DNA from 3 places in the uncultured Phascolarctobacterium sp. genome. Region 1 is predicted to be linked to each of the others. Evidence: riboswitches for the same ligand, from Rfam matches in the RefSeq annotation. Region 1 holds a riboswitch; each other region holds the start of a gene.
The links. Region 1 has a riboswitch for cobalamin ahead of Q4G98_RS07075 (TonB-dependent siderophore receptor). Riboswitches for the same ligand answer to the same signal wherever they lie in the genome.
Positions count from the first base shown of each region.

Region 2: another riboswitch for cobalamin. It lies ahead of Q4G98_RS11060 (hypothetical protein); the one in region 1 lies ahead of Q4G98_RS07075 (TonB-dependent siderophore receptor).
Region 3: another riboswitch for cobalamin. It lies ahead of Q4G98_RS00210 (TonB-dependent siderophore receptor); the one in region 1 lies ahead of Q4G98_RS07075 (TonB-dependent siderophore receptor).

Region 1 is NZ_CATWDQ010000007.1:51,589-55,621, reverse strand. It holds gene Q4G98_RS07075 (TonB-dependent siderophore receptor) at 1-1,638, opposite strand, end outside; cobalamin riboswitch at 1,780-1,905, opposite strand; gene Q4G98_RS07070 (MerR family transcriptional regulator) at 1,975-2,805, shown strand; gene Q4G98_RS07065 (hypothetical protein) at 2,842-3,624, opposite strand; gene Q4G98_RS07060 (SLC13 family permease) at 3,948-4,033, opposite strand, start outside.
Region 2 is NZ_CATWDQ010000020.1:18,377-22,409, forward strand. It holds gene Q4G98_RS11055 (acyl-CoA dehydratase activase-related protein) at 1-851, shown strand, start outside; cobalamin riboswitch at 1,270-1,444, shown strand; gene Q4G98_RS11060 (hypothetical protein) at 1,624-2,028, shown strand; gene Q4G98_RS11065 (TonB-dependent receptor) at 2,126-4,033, shown strand, end outside.
Region 3 is NZ_CATWDQ010000001.1:52,561-56,593, reverse strand. It holds gene Q4G98_RS00210 (TonB-dependent siderophore receptor) at 1-1,074, opposite strand, end outside; cobalamin riboswitch at 1,362-1,535, opposite strand; gene Q4G98_RS00205 (MerR family transcriptional regulator) at 1,687-2,529, shown strand; gene cobN (cobaltochelatase subunit CobN) at 2,563-4,033, opposite strand, start outside.

The DNA.
Region 1 (4,033 bases):
ATATTCTTCTTCATTTCTTGCCTGAGGCTTACTATATGTTAAGCCAATATTACTGCTCCAATTTTTATCATGGACAGTAGTACATGACAATTCAATACCAGTATTGCGGAAATCTTGATTAACATAATAAATATCATCATTTTTGTCACGAGCAGCTTTTAAATAATCTTTTATATCATAACTAAATAAAGCGACCCTCCATGATCTTTTATTTTCATTTAATTTATAACCTATCTCATAGTGTGTACCCTGTTCTGGCTTAAGATCTGTTGTAGGTAAAATATTAGAAGTTCCGTAAATTTGTGTTAAATTAGGCATTCTAAAAGATTTTCCTGCTTTAGCATAAAAACTGCTATCATCATTAATTTTATAAAGATATTGTACTTCAGGGGTAAATTTACTCAGGTCATCATTTTCTGTCGTAATTTTCGCACCATTTTTTTTCGTTTCAGTAGCCTTTGAACCAACAGCCCAAGTTTCTCGCATATTAAAAAGCAAATTTGATTTTTCATTTAGACTCATATCATATGAAAGATACAAAGAATAATTGTCCCTATCATAACTCATACTATTTGAAGTTCCCCGCAGATCCATATCTTCTTTCTGGAAACTCGCACCAACTAATAAAATATTTCGTCCCACATCAAATTTTTTCTGTACATTCAAGTTTGTATTATGCCCTTTCCTCCAACTATTAAGTGTCGGAGCCTTCCAACCATTACCAGATGGTGAAATTTTATCGTATGTTTTTTCTTGAGTTCCATAAGACACATGTGCTTGCCAATCGTCTTTATCATAGCTCAGCAAAAAATTATTATCTGTATCATAATAATCTCTCATTTCAGTATATTTTTTACTAACAGCATCTTTTTGAAGGTATCTATGCTCATTCTTTGAATAATTATGGGTAAATATTAATCCATCTGCGATCTGATAGTTCCACATAACACTTTTCCGCTCGCCTTTAGCATAATCAAAAACATTACCCGTAGTTTTACCATCAGCAAGACTACTTATACCTTCAGCCTTACCACGATTTTCGAGACCTGCTACAATGCTAAATTTTCCTGCTCCTAAAGAAATATCATAACGTTCTTTACCAAAATTACCCGCTGAAACTTTAATTCTGCTCTTTATAGTTTTTTTAGTAATAATATTTATTACACCTCCTGTCGCTTCACTTCCATATAATACAGAGCCGCCGCCCCTTACCACTTCTATTTTCTCAATTGCATCACTGGGAATATCTTCAAGATTATATTTACCATCCATATTCATGGGCACTCCATTAAGTAAAACCAAAGTACCCACTTGGGCACCACGAATCATTATTTTACTTGTCATCGTACCCATCGCAGCACCATTAAATCCCTGTGATTGTATAGTAACACCTAGAGTATTCTGCAAGACATCAAATGCATTGTTAGCTCCACTTTCCTCAATTCTCTTGATATCATATACCTCAACTGCTGCAGGAGTATCTAAATCTCTTGTTTCCATTCTTTGTGCCGTAACAACCATTGGATCCAGGGTAAAAATCTGTTCCGGTTCTTCTGCGTGTACTGCTGTACCCCCCCAGATGACACTACCAGTTATCAGTGCTGCCATAAGCGCGCTTTTGTTCAAGCTTTTCTTCATCAAATTCAACTTCCTTTCAATTTTCAATTTACTGTCACCCTGCTTTAAAAGTGTTAAAAAATAGAAAAGCCCCCTTTTCCCAAAAACAGATAAGGAGGAATAGAGGCTAAATTCGTGCCTGTTCTCCCCTATACTGTCTCTCGCAGAAATAGAGTTACTGGTAAAAGCTGACTTAAGCAGTATTTTACTGCTAATACAGCGGCGGGACCGTGTTAGATTCTCACTAACTTTTATTTATTATACATTACCAGTATCAAATATCAAATTTATTTTTCTACTATGTGTGATATAATACTATGTATAGTCATTAGACAGTCAAGAGGTTGGTGAAAATTTATGGAGAAAAATAAAAAAAAATTATTTACGACCGGTGAGCTGGCTTCTTTATGTAAAATCCACAGAAAAACTTTGCTTTTTTATGACAGGCTTGGCCTTATCACACCGGAATTTATCGATGCTAACGGTTATCGTTATTATGCGAGAAGGCAGTTTTTTTCTTTAGAAATCATTTTGGCATTACGTAAATTAGATGTATCATTACCTGAAATAGCGGAATATCTTAAGCATAAATCTACCTCTAATTACAAAAATTTACTTACAAGACGTGCCAATATATTAGATCAGCTTTTATCTGATCTTCAAAAAATGCGTACTGAACTCAGCGAGAGAATATGTTTTTTGGAAAATACCGAAACTTTGCCTCTGGAAATAATAACTTTGATAAATGAAGAGGAAGATTATCTTTGTCTAAGTGATCCGGTGCCACAGAATGCTGATTTAAAAATCAGAACAAAAATTTCCGCTAAACATTTATTAACTTTAGCTGATTATATAACTTTTAATAATCACGTTTCTGGTTATATACTTGATAAAAATTCTTTTCTGGCTTGTGAACGTCCGTATACTAAATATTTTTATCAATCCTTTACACAGCCTTTTGACTCGCCTTATTTTTTTCTTAAACCGGCAGGATTATATGCCACAATTTACTTTAAAGGTATTTATTGCTCGTACGGCAAACCTTATATTGATCAGTTATATAGATATCTACAGGAAAACAATTTACAGGCTGTCAGTGATATTTACATGACTTCGATCAGAAATCATTGGGTCACTGATGATAACGGCAGTTATTTAAATAAATTATCAATACAGGTAAAAAAATAAAGCAGAACTTTGAAAGTTCTGCTTTATTTTTTTACTTTATTCTGTTACGGCTACAGCACCCTGTTCGCTGAAGTTGATAACTGTATTCGCCGGCAATTCTATTTCAAGGCCATTATTTTTCCACTTTAAAGCTTCTTTAGTCGTGCAGCTGGTTACTTCACCAGCAGGTGTTAAGCTGACTGTACTCTTAGCTTTAAATTCTACAAAACCGGCATTTTCCATGTCAATGGCATTATTTTGCCAACCTACCGGCCGCAGTTTGGTATCTTCTGCCAGTGTGCCCATCTTTACTGCGCCATTATCATAGAAATCCAGAGCTGTACCGCTTTTAAATGCTACAAAGCCATATTCGTTCTCTCCAAGTCCAATTGTTGTTTCGTCGGCAATAGTGCCGCTGAGAACTGTGCCCTGCTCGCTGAAGGTTACAGCTGTGCCGCCTTTATAACGAATATGTCCATAACTGGATAACGCTATGTTATAGGTGCTGTTGTTGTTCCAATAACGGTAATAACGCGGGAAAAACGGGCTGCGATTGGTATAAGCTGAAACAAAATAGTAATCGTTGATGATACGCTGCCAGCCCTGCGGCCGCAGATATGTATCGCTTGCCAGCACACCGCTGACAACGGCTCCATTATCATTCAGGCTGGCTGTCGTGCCTTTTTTAAATTTTATCTGGTCGCCTACCGACCAGCCTTGAGGATAAAGTTCTTCATTCTTTGTAAGAGTTTTGGCTACCGGGGCTGCAAATACACTGCCGCAGAAAGCGCACAAGCTTAGGACTATTGCAGTTTTAGCCAGAATCTTTTTTGTTTGCATTGTGATCAGTCCTTTCAATATTTTATGATTCTTAATTTAGCACTTTTATTTTAGTTGTTCCATTTAGTTTAGTTACAAAAGAACTAAATTATTTTTTTGTTTAATTTTGTAGTTATTGAAAGCGATATACTGATAGTTTTTACTATTTATATTGTAGCATGTTTTCTTTATATTGATTTCAAATTTTTTGCAAAAAAATGCTCCCGACTATATTATGCGGGAGCCTGGATCAAAGCTGTTTATGCCATGTCTCAAAACATAAAAGCCTGATCCAAAAAGGAGAAGGTATTATAATCTATTTTTGAAGGATAAGATTTAGTAAATTATGCGCTGGCTGGGAAAAACGGCCAGACGACAGGAATAACGATAATAGACACTATAAGGCACACTGCTACCAGTCCAGTGCCTG
Region 2 (4,033 bases), on a different contig from region 1:
CGTGGCATCTGCTGAAAGATATGGTCAAAGGACTGCTGTATGGCGACCTGCTGATGCAGTTGTTGCACCGTGTACGTCCTTACGAACAGGAAAAAGGCGCGGCCGATTCCCTGTATAAGGTTATGTCACAGCTTTGCAAGGACAGTCTGGCAGGCTTGACGGGCCTGTCTTTTGAACAGACGATCAAACGGGTGACTGCCGCCTTTGATGCGCTGCCGCTGCGTGATAACGTCCGCAAGCCCAAGGTAGGCATCGTGGGAGAGATACTGGTCAAATATCATCCCGTTGCCAATAATAATATCGTCAGCTATCTGGAAGCAGAAGGCGCCGAAGTCGTACTGCCGAACATGATGGATTTCTTCCTCTATGCGGCTTATGACGAACAGGTCAAACGCCGTCTGCTGGACGGAACGCTGGGCAATGTGATCAAGTCCAAGCTGTTTATGAAGTTTCTGGATTATTACCGCAAGCCGCTGAACATCGCACTGCAAAAGAGCAAACGCTTCAGCGCTTACGAACCTTTATCAACACTGATAGCTTTAGCTGAAAAGCATCTTTCGACCGGTAATATGGCCGGCGAAGGCTGGCTGCTGACTGCTGAAATGGCCAAGCTGCTGAGCGGCGGCATCAATAATATCGTCTGCCTGCAGCCGTTTGCCTGCCTGCCGAATCATGTTACCGGCAAGGGCATGATCCGCGAGCTTCTGCGTACCAATCCACAGGCCAATATCATTGCGCTGGATTGTGACGCCGACGCCAGTCAGGTCAACCAGATGAACCGTATCAAGCTGATGCTGGAGATCGCTAAAGAAAAGCTGCAGGAAGAAAAGTTGAAAATTATTAATCAATAATAAAATATCATTTAACGCCTAATCGAAACCACTTTGAAGTTTATCTTCAAAGTGGTTTTTTTTTAGAATATATTCGATTTTTATTATACTAAAAGAAAACTATTTGACTGATAGAAATGTTAGTGATATAATGCTAAACGATAATAAAATTGCATAAAGAATATAAAAGAAATGTTACTTTCTCTGATGTAGGAATAAAGCGCAGGTGTTGATAAGGATTGATAGATAAATTTTATATTTTAACTTTTGATAGAGTTGTTTTATCCAAACTATAGACAGTTTGGCAAAGCAAAATTGTTCTATATTGTTTTAATACAATATAGATGCAATTTTGTTTGACTGGGGGGGGACATAGTGCTATAATACTAAACGATAACAGTAGTTTATAATATAAAAAGCAAAAAAGATACTTCTAACTGAATAAAGAAAAGAATCAGGTGTAATCGATTGCTTAATAGAGAAGTTGGTGTAAAACCAACACGGTCACGCCGCTGTAATGCTGAGCAAGCCTCAAAGATGCCACTGGGAAACTGGGAAGGCGGGGTAAGCAATGAAGCAGAGTCAGAAGAACTGCCTGATTTTAGTATTTCTATAGCCTGCGAGTGATGGGTAGGAAATTGGATAAGTATATCCTTTTGCCTTTTTGCGAGCACGCAAAAAGGCTTTTTTGTTGTGATTCTAAAACTTTGCAAGCGAAACAGGGTAAGCTTGGCAAAGGATTGGAATATATAGTAAGTTCAGAATATTATTTTTGAGGAAAGGAGGAATGAGAATGTTTAAAAAATTTTCAGTAATATTTTTAGTGATATTGACATTTACAGGATTTGGAATTGTATCAGCGGCAGAAGTTTCCACGGATAAGATGATTCTGGAATGGAATACCAGTAAAATATGGCTGAATAATGGCGATTTGTGTATGATGGGGGATTTTAAAAACCGGCGCAGTGATTTAACAGTAACAAAATTGAATTCTTTTACTGCACGCATTATTTTTACCAAAGAAGATGGCAGTAAATATGAATTTATTGGTGCCCCGGTAAAAATACCACTATGTAAAGTAGCACCTAATGGTACTAAACGCATGAGTTTTAATCTTGGAAAATTTGCAGGGGATTGGAAATCATGGGTCACAGATCAAAACTACACTTTTACGTATATCAACGGTTCGCGCTGGTAAAGTAAATCTTAGTCATAGTTGGATGATGAAATGTAAAAATTGATGAAAGAAGATGAGTTTGATGAAGCTTAATAAAAAATATGGTGCTGCAGCTGCGATGGTAATGCTGCTTTCAATGGCATCTACTTCGTATGCTGCTTTTGACGAAAATTTACAAGGCTATACTTTGGATACAGTTTTGGTTGAAGCCGATGCTACCAAAGATAAATTTGGCAATACTATTACCGAACAATCTTATTACCGTACTGGCGGTGACGTAAAAGTAATCTCCCGTGAAGAAATAGAAAAACGGCATTATACAGATTTAACAGAAGCTATTAAACGTATTCCCGGAGTAACTTTCCAAAACCCAGGTTACCGTGGTGGTGAGTATGGCTATGAATTTTATAATAATGGCGTATCCATAAATGGTGATACCAGAGTAATTATTTTGGTAGATGGACGCCGCGTAGATAATACTGCCAGTACCAGAATTTCCAGTAACAGTAAGACTGGCAGTAAATCTACCGGTGTAAATTTAGACCAGGTGACCAATATGGAAAATGTTGAAAAAATCGAGGTCATCAAAGGTCCTGGCGCTTCAGTTTACGGAGCAGATGCTTTGGGAGGTGTTATCAATATCATTACCCGTAAGGGTGGCAGTAACAATGTAGGGTCAATTGATTTATCGACCGGGTCGTGGGATAAACACAAATACGCATTAAGTTATTCCGGCAGCGCAGGTAATGATAAATCCTGGCATTATTTCATTTCTGCAAATAGAGATATGTCGGGTGATACTAAATATAAAGATGGATATACTGGCGGTACAGGGACTTTAGGCGGTTCAAAATGGAAAGAAGACGGCGTTAACCTGCGTATAGATAAAGATTTTAATGAAAAACAAAGTTTAAAGATTTGGTACAATTTTAAAGAGGGTAAAGATGGCTATCCGATTGCTACACCAAGCCTGCGCTACTGGAATCAGGCCGACTGGCAAAGAATAATTTTTAATGCCGCTATTGGTCAACTGGATGGAAACAATAAAATTGTTGGAGGAAAACTTTCTGGCGATTTGAAAAATCCAGGCTACCATAATTTATATGCTCTGGATGGAGCTGCCTATGGGTCATTCAGCCGTTTTAAAAACAATGACTGGGATATTACTTATACCTTTGATAAAGAAAATGGTATGGAAAGCTTTGTCCGCGTATATGACCAAAATCATAGATACGCCCATCGTGATAAATATAAATGGAATTTAAAAACAACAGCTGATTATGAAGCAGCCTTTCCTACTGGTGCGACTGATGCACAATTACAGCAATGGATAAATGAAAACCTTGCACCTTTTCCGGGCGGCGATCAGGAAGCCTTGAAAGAATGGGTAGAAAAAACTGGCGGCGTAGCAGCGGAACCAACCAGCTGGCATGAAGAAAAAAATCGCGGCGTACAGTTACAGTATGCAAAATCAGTAGGGGTTAACGATATTATCGCCAGTATTACTTATGATAAGGCTAAAAATTATTCCAAAAGGATCAATAATGATGGTACGATAACATCTTCACATGTTGATCGTAAATCTATCCTGGGGTATATTCAGGACAAAATTCATATTACTGATAAATGGGATATCACACCGGCTATCAGGTATTCTAAATACAGTTCTTTTGACACAACGAATGCTGATGGATCTGTTACACAGGGAAAAGGTGATACTCATGAAATAACTCCGGTTATCAATACTCAGTATATGTTTGACGATACAAGCAGTATGTATTTAGGCTGGACCAGGGTTTTCAGACCATTAAGACAGGGCGATTATACGTCTGTCGATGGTGTTTTTAAAACGCCGTTATTGGATGAAAAAGGTGATGCATGGACTTTAGGCGTACGTAAAGACTTATCGGATAAGACCAGTGTAGCTGTACATTATGACTGGACTAAAATGAGTAACGCTATTGCTACTTTGCCGATTTGGGATGATACGAAAGCTCAGTTCAGCAATACTGCCGTCAATGCGAAA
Region 3 (4,033 bases), on a different contig from region 1:
GGTTTTATCATTATTAAAGTTGTATCCTAAATTTACACTTGGTGTTGTATGATTACCAAAACCAGAATTTTTATCATGTCGAACTCCAGCAGTTAATTTTAATTGATCAGTAATATTAAATTGATCTTGAATATATACTGCTTTATTAATCATTTTTACACCATCAGCTGTAATAACTTTATCATGGCTATATTCAAAACCAGCTGAAAGAATATGTTTATCATCAAAATTCTTAGTAAATTGATCAGAAATTCTCATAGTTCTGACTTTAGTCAAATAGGCATTAAAATCCGTATCGTAATCTAAATTGATAAAAGATAATTGATTTGTAGTAGTATCATCAAATTTACTGTTTAAAATAAATTTATAATTACTGTTATCTACCGATCCAGGTTTTAAACTTGGTTCCCATAATGCAGTATATTTATAATCAGCTTTATATGAATCATAAGTAGCTGTTAAATCATGCTTCTCTCCGAGTTTCTTTGTTATTTTAAAACTGCTACTCGTAGCATTTGAATAGGCTGGGGTTGTTGTTCCACGACCATCTTTAAAATCACCAATCCTATTTTTACTAACATATGCATCCCAAGACCAATCTTTTTCTTTTCCCTGATGGTTTATAGCATAATTTTCTGTACTAAAGCTTCCTAATTCAGCAGAAATTTTAGTTTTTATTCCCTCAGGTTTAGCTGTAATGATATTAATAACGCCACCTTTTGCATCAGATCCGTACAATGTAGATGCAGAACCTTTTAACACTTCAATTCGTTCTACGTTATCCAGATTTTTTAGCATTACAGCAGATATTTTGTTATTAACATTGTTTATTTTGACACCATCGACAAGAACTACTATTTCATCAGCACCATTAATTTTCAAATTATTGCTGTTGTCGTAGCCAGCTACACTATAATTGCCAATGTATACACCCGGCACCATACGCAATGCCTCAGACAAATCCTGATAATGTCTCTCTTCAATTTCTTTTTTTGTAATTACACTAATATTAGCATTTGCTTTAAACGCCTCAACAGGAGTACGAGTTGCCGTTACAACTATTTCATCTAACAAAAAGTGCTGTGGTTCTTCAGCAGCGTGGCCTACCGTGTACCCCCCCAGATGACACTCCCAGTTATAAGTGCCGTCATCAGTGTACTTTTACTCAAACTCTTTTTCAACATACTCAACTTCCTTTCACAACTTTTTATTATATAGAACAAATCATTTATGCCCAATCTCACATGGCCGCATAAATAATTGATCCAACAAGTAAAAATGCCTTTCTCCTAAAAACAGAGAAAGGCATAAAAACACCAATGTAAAAAACAAAGGCGCAACCTTCCCATCGCTCGCAGGAATATTACTTCGTTAAAACAGGCAGTTCTTCTGGCTCAGATTCAACGCCTTTGCCGCACCTTCCCAGGGGGTTCCCCAGTGGCATTTGCAGCAGGCTCATCTTTACAGCGGCGGGACCGCATCGGCTTATACCGATTTCTCTATTAAGCTTACGCACCTGTTTTTAATTTTCAATTATTAAAAGACTCTACTACTTATTTGGCTGCTTATATGATATAATGTCTTACATGAAGATATAATAAACTATATAGTCACTATATTGTCAACATATTTTTCAATTTTTATTAAATATTATTTAAATATTTTAATGGAGTTGCAATTACTATTATGAACAAAAATTCTGAAAGCTTTTTTACTGCCGGTGAACTGGCTACCCTCTTTAACATTCCTAAACAGACATTGCTTTATTATGACAAAATGAATCTGCTGACGCCAGAATTTATTGCAGAAAACGGCTACAGGCATTATTCATTAAAACAATATCTAACGCTTGAAGTTATTGTTAATTTACGTAAACTGGATATTCCAATTTCTAAAATCAAAGCATACATAGATAATCGGGATATAGATGACTTTGATAAACTTTTAATAGAAAAAGAACGTGAATGCGATGAAATAATTGAAAAAAACCTGAAAATAAAAAACAGCTTAAATACGGTTTTCGCTCAATTAGAGAAAACTCGCAGCAGCAGACTGAACCAGCTAACTTTGGAATTTCAAAAAGAAAAATATTTTTTCATAAGTGATCTCAGTAAAACCAGGATCGGGAAAAAACGAATCGAAATCATGGCTCATCACAATCAAAAAGCTTTTTCCAAACAGCACTTCAAAGAAAAAAATATCGGTTGGATCATAAAAAAAGAAAATTTTTTCAGTAATGATAAAGCTAATACAAACGATGCCTGTGCATTTTTTTCGGCAGTAGGTCCTTCGCATTCCAGGGCTAAATCATGTATCACCCGCCCTTCCGGTCTTTATCTTACTTTACGCTTTAAAGGTACCTTCTATAATCAGGCTCCAGAACTCGCGCTGAAATTCAAAAGTTTTGCTGAAAAAAATGATTTACAGATCATCGGAGATCTGTATGTTTCACCTTTAAAAAATCACTGGGTCACCTCAAATCCTGATGAATATATCAATCAGATATCTATACAGGTTGAATATAAATAAAACTGGCTGAGACGTTGTCTCAGCCAGTTTTATTTAATCAGCTCTTTCTTCCATTTCACCTTCAATATCTAATAATAATTTCTGTAATTCTCGCTTTGTTTCAGCTCTGGCATTCCACATTTGCCTTTGCTCTGCTTCCAGCAGCACTTCGGCAATCCTATGCAAAGCCCAGGGATTCACTTCTTCCATCCACTGACGTATCTGCGGATCAAGTGCGTATTTTGCTGCCAGTTCTTCATACATCCAGTCATCCATAACTTCAGTAGTTGCATCCCACTGATAGCAATGTGCGACATAGTTTCCCATATCAGCAGCACCTTTGTAGCCATGTTCTTTCATGCCGTTGATAAACTTTGGATTCATGATCTCGCCGCGGAAAACCCTTTTTACTTCTGCTTCGATAGTACGAATAACCACATGGTTTTGATCTGTACTGTCTGCACAGTATGTTCTTGGCATTTTTCCGCTGCAGCTGCGCACACCTGCTATCAATCCGCCATGATAAGAATTAAAATCATCCGCGCTCAGTAAATTTATCTCTCTATTATCTATACCCATAACAGTAGCATCAATCTTGCTTAAACGGCGTTTAAAAAGCTCAGGCATATAGGACCCGCTTTCACCGTCACCATAAACGTGAGCGCCCCAACGTACATAGACCTGCGCTAAATCATCGATATTTTCCCAATTTTTTTCTTCCAGAAGATATGCTACGCCCGCGCCATACCCCCCTGGCGGACAACCAAAAATACGGTGTAAAGCCTGCTTTTCAGCTTCTTCTTTAGTAATTCCCTGCTGTGCAAGGTAGTCTATATCCTCATTCATATGCTTGCGAATATAATTTATTTCTTCATTTTCGTCAAGACTAGCCGCAAATTTAACCGCTTTATCCAATAATGTTACTACACAGGGCATACTATCGCGCATCATGCCTGTAATTCTTGCTGTAGCATCAATACGCGGCCGCTTAAGTTCTGTAATGCTCATTGCTTCAAGTCCAATTACCCTGCCGATGCCTTTTTGCCAGATCGGCCTGATTCCAAGCAGATAAAGAAATTGTGCAAAGCTTACACCATGAGTACGCATATCAGATCCCATGACCATACCAATAGTTTCAGGATATTTTCCTTCATCAGCAATGTATGCTTCAATAACGCCTTCCGCTCTTGCTTTGCCAACTTCCCATGCTACTTTGGTTGGCAGGGTCTGGGGATCGACGCCATAAAAATTTCTTCCTGTCGGCAGTACATCGGCTCTGCCATTAGTAGGTGCACCAGCTACAGAGGGTTCAATAAATTCTCCATTCAATCCTCTAAGAGTATTATTCAGTTCATCTACCGTTTTAGCAAGATTGGGAACCAAATCGCTGCAAATATAACGGCATACAGTTAGAAATTGTTCTCTTAAATCATCAGGCATTGACGCATAATCCTGCAGCTGCAGCAATTCCTGCACATAATCAGCATTAAAGTCCGTAGCGGCCAAAGCTTCCAAAACAGTCATA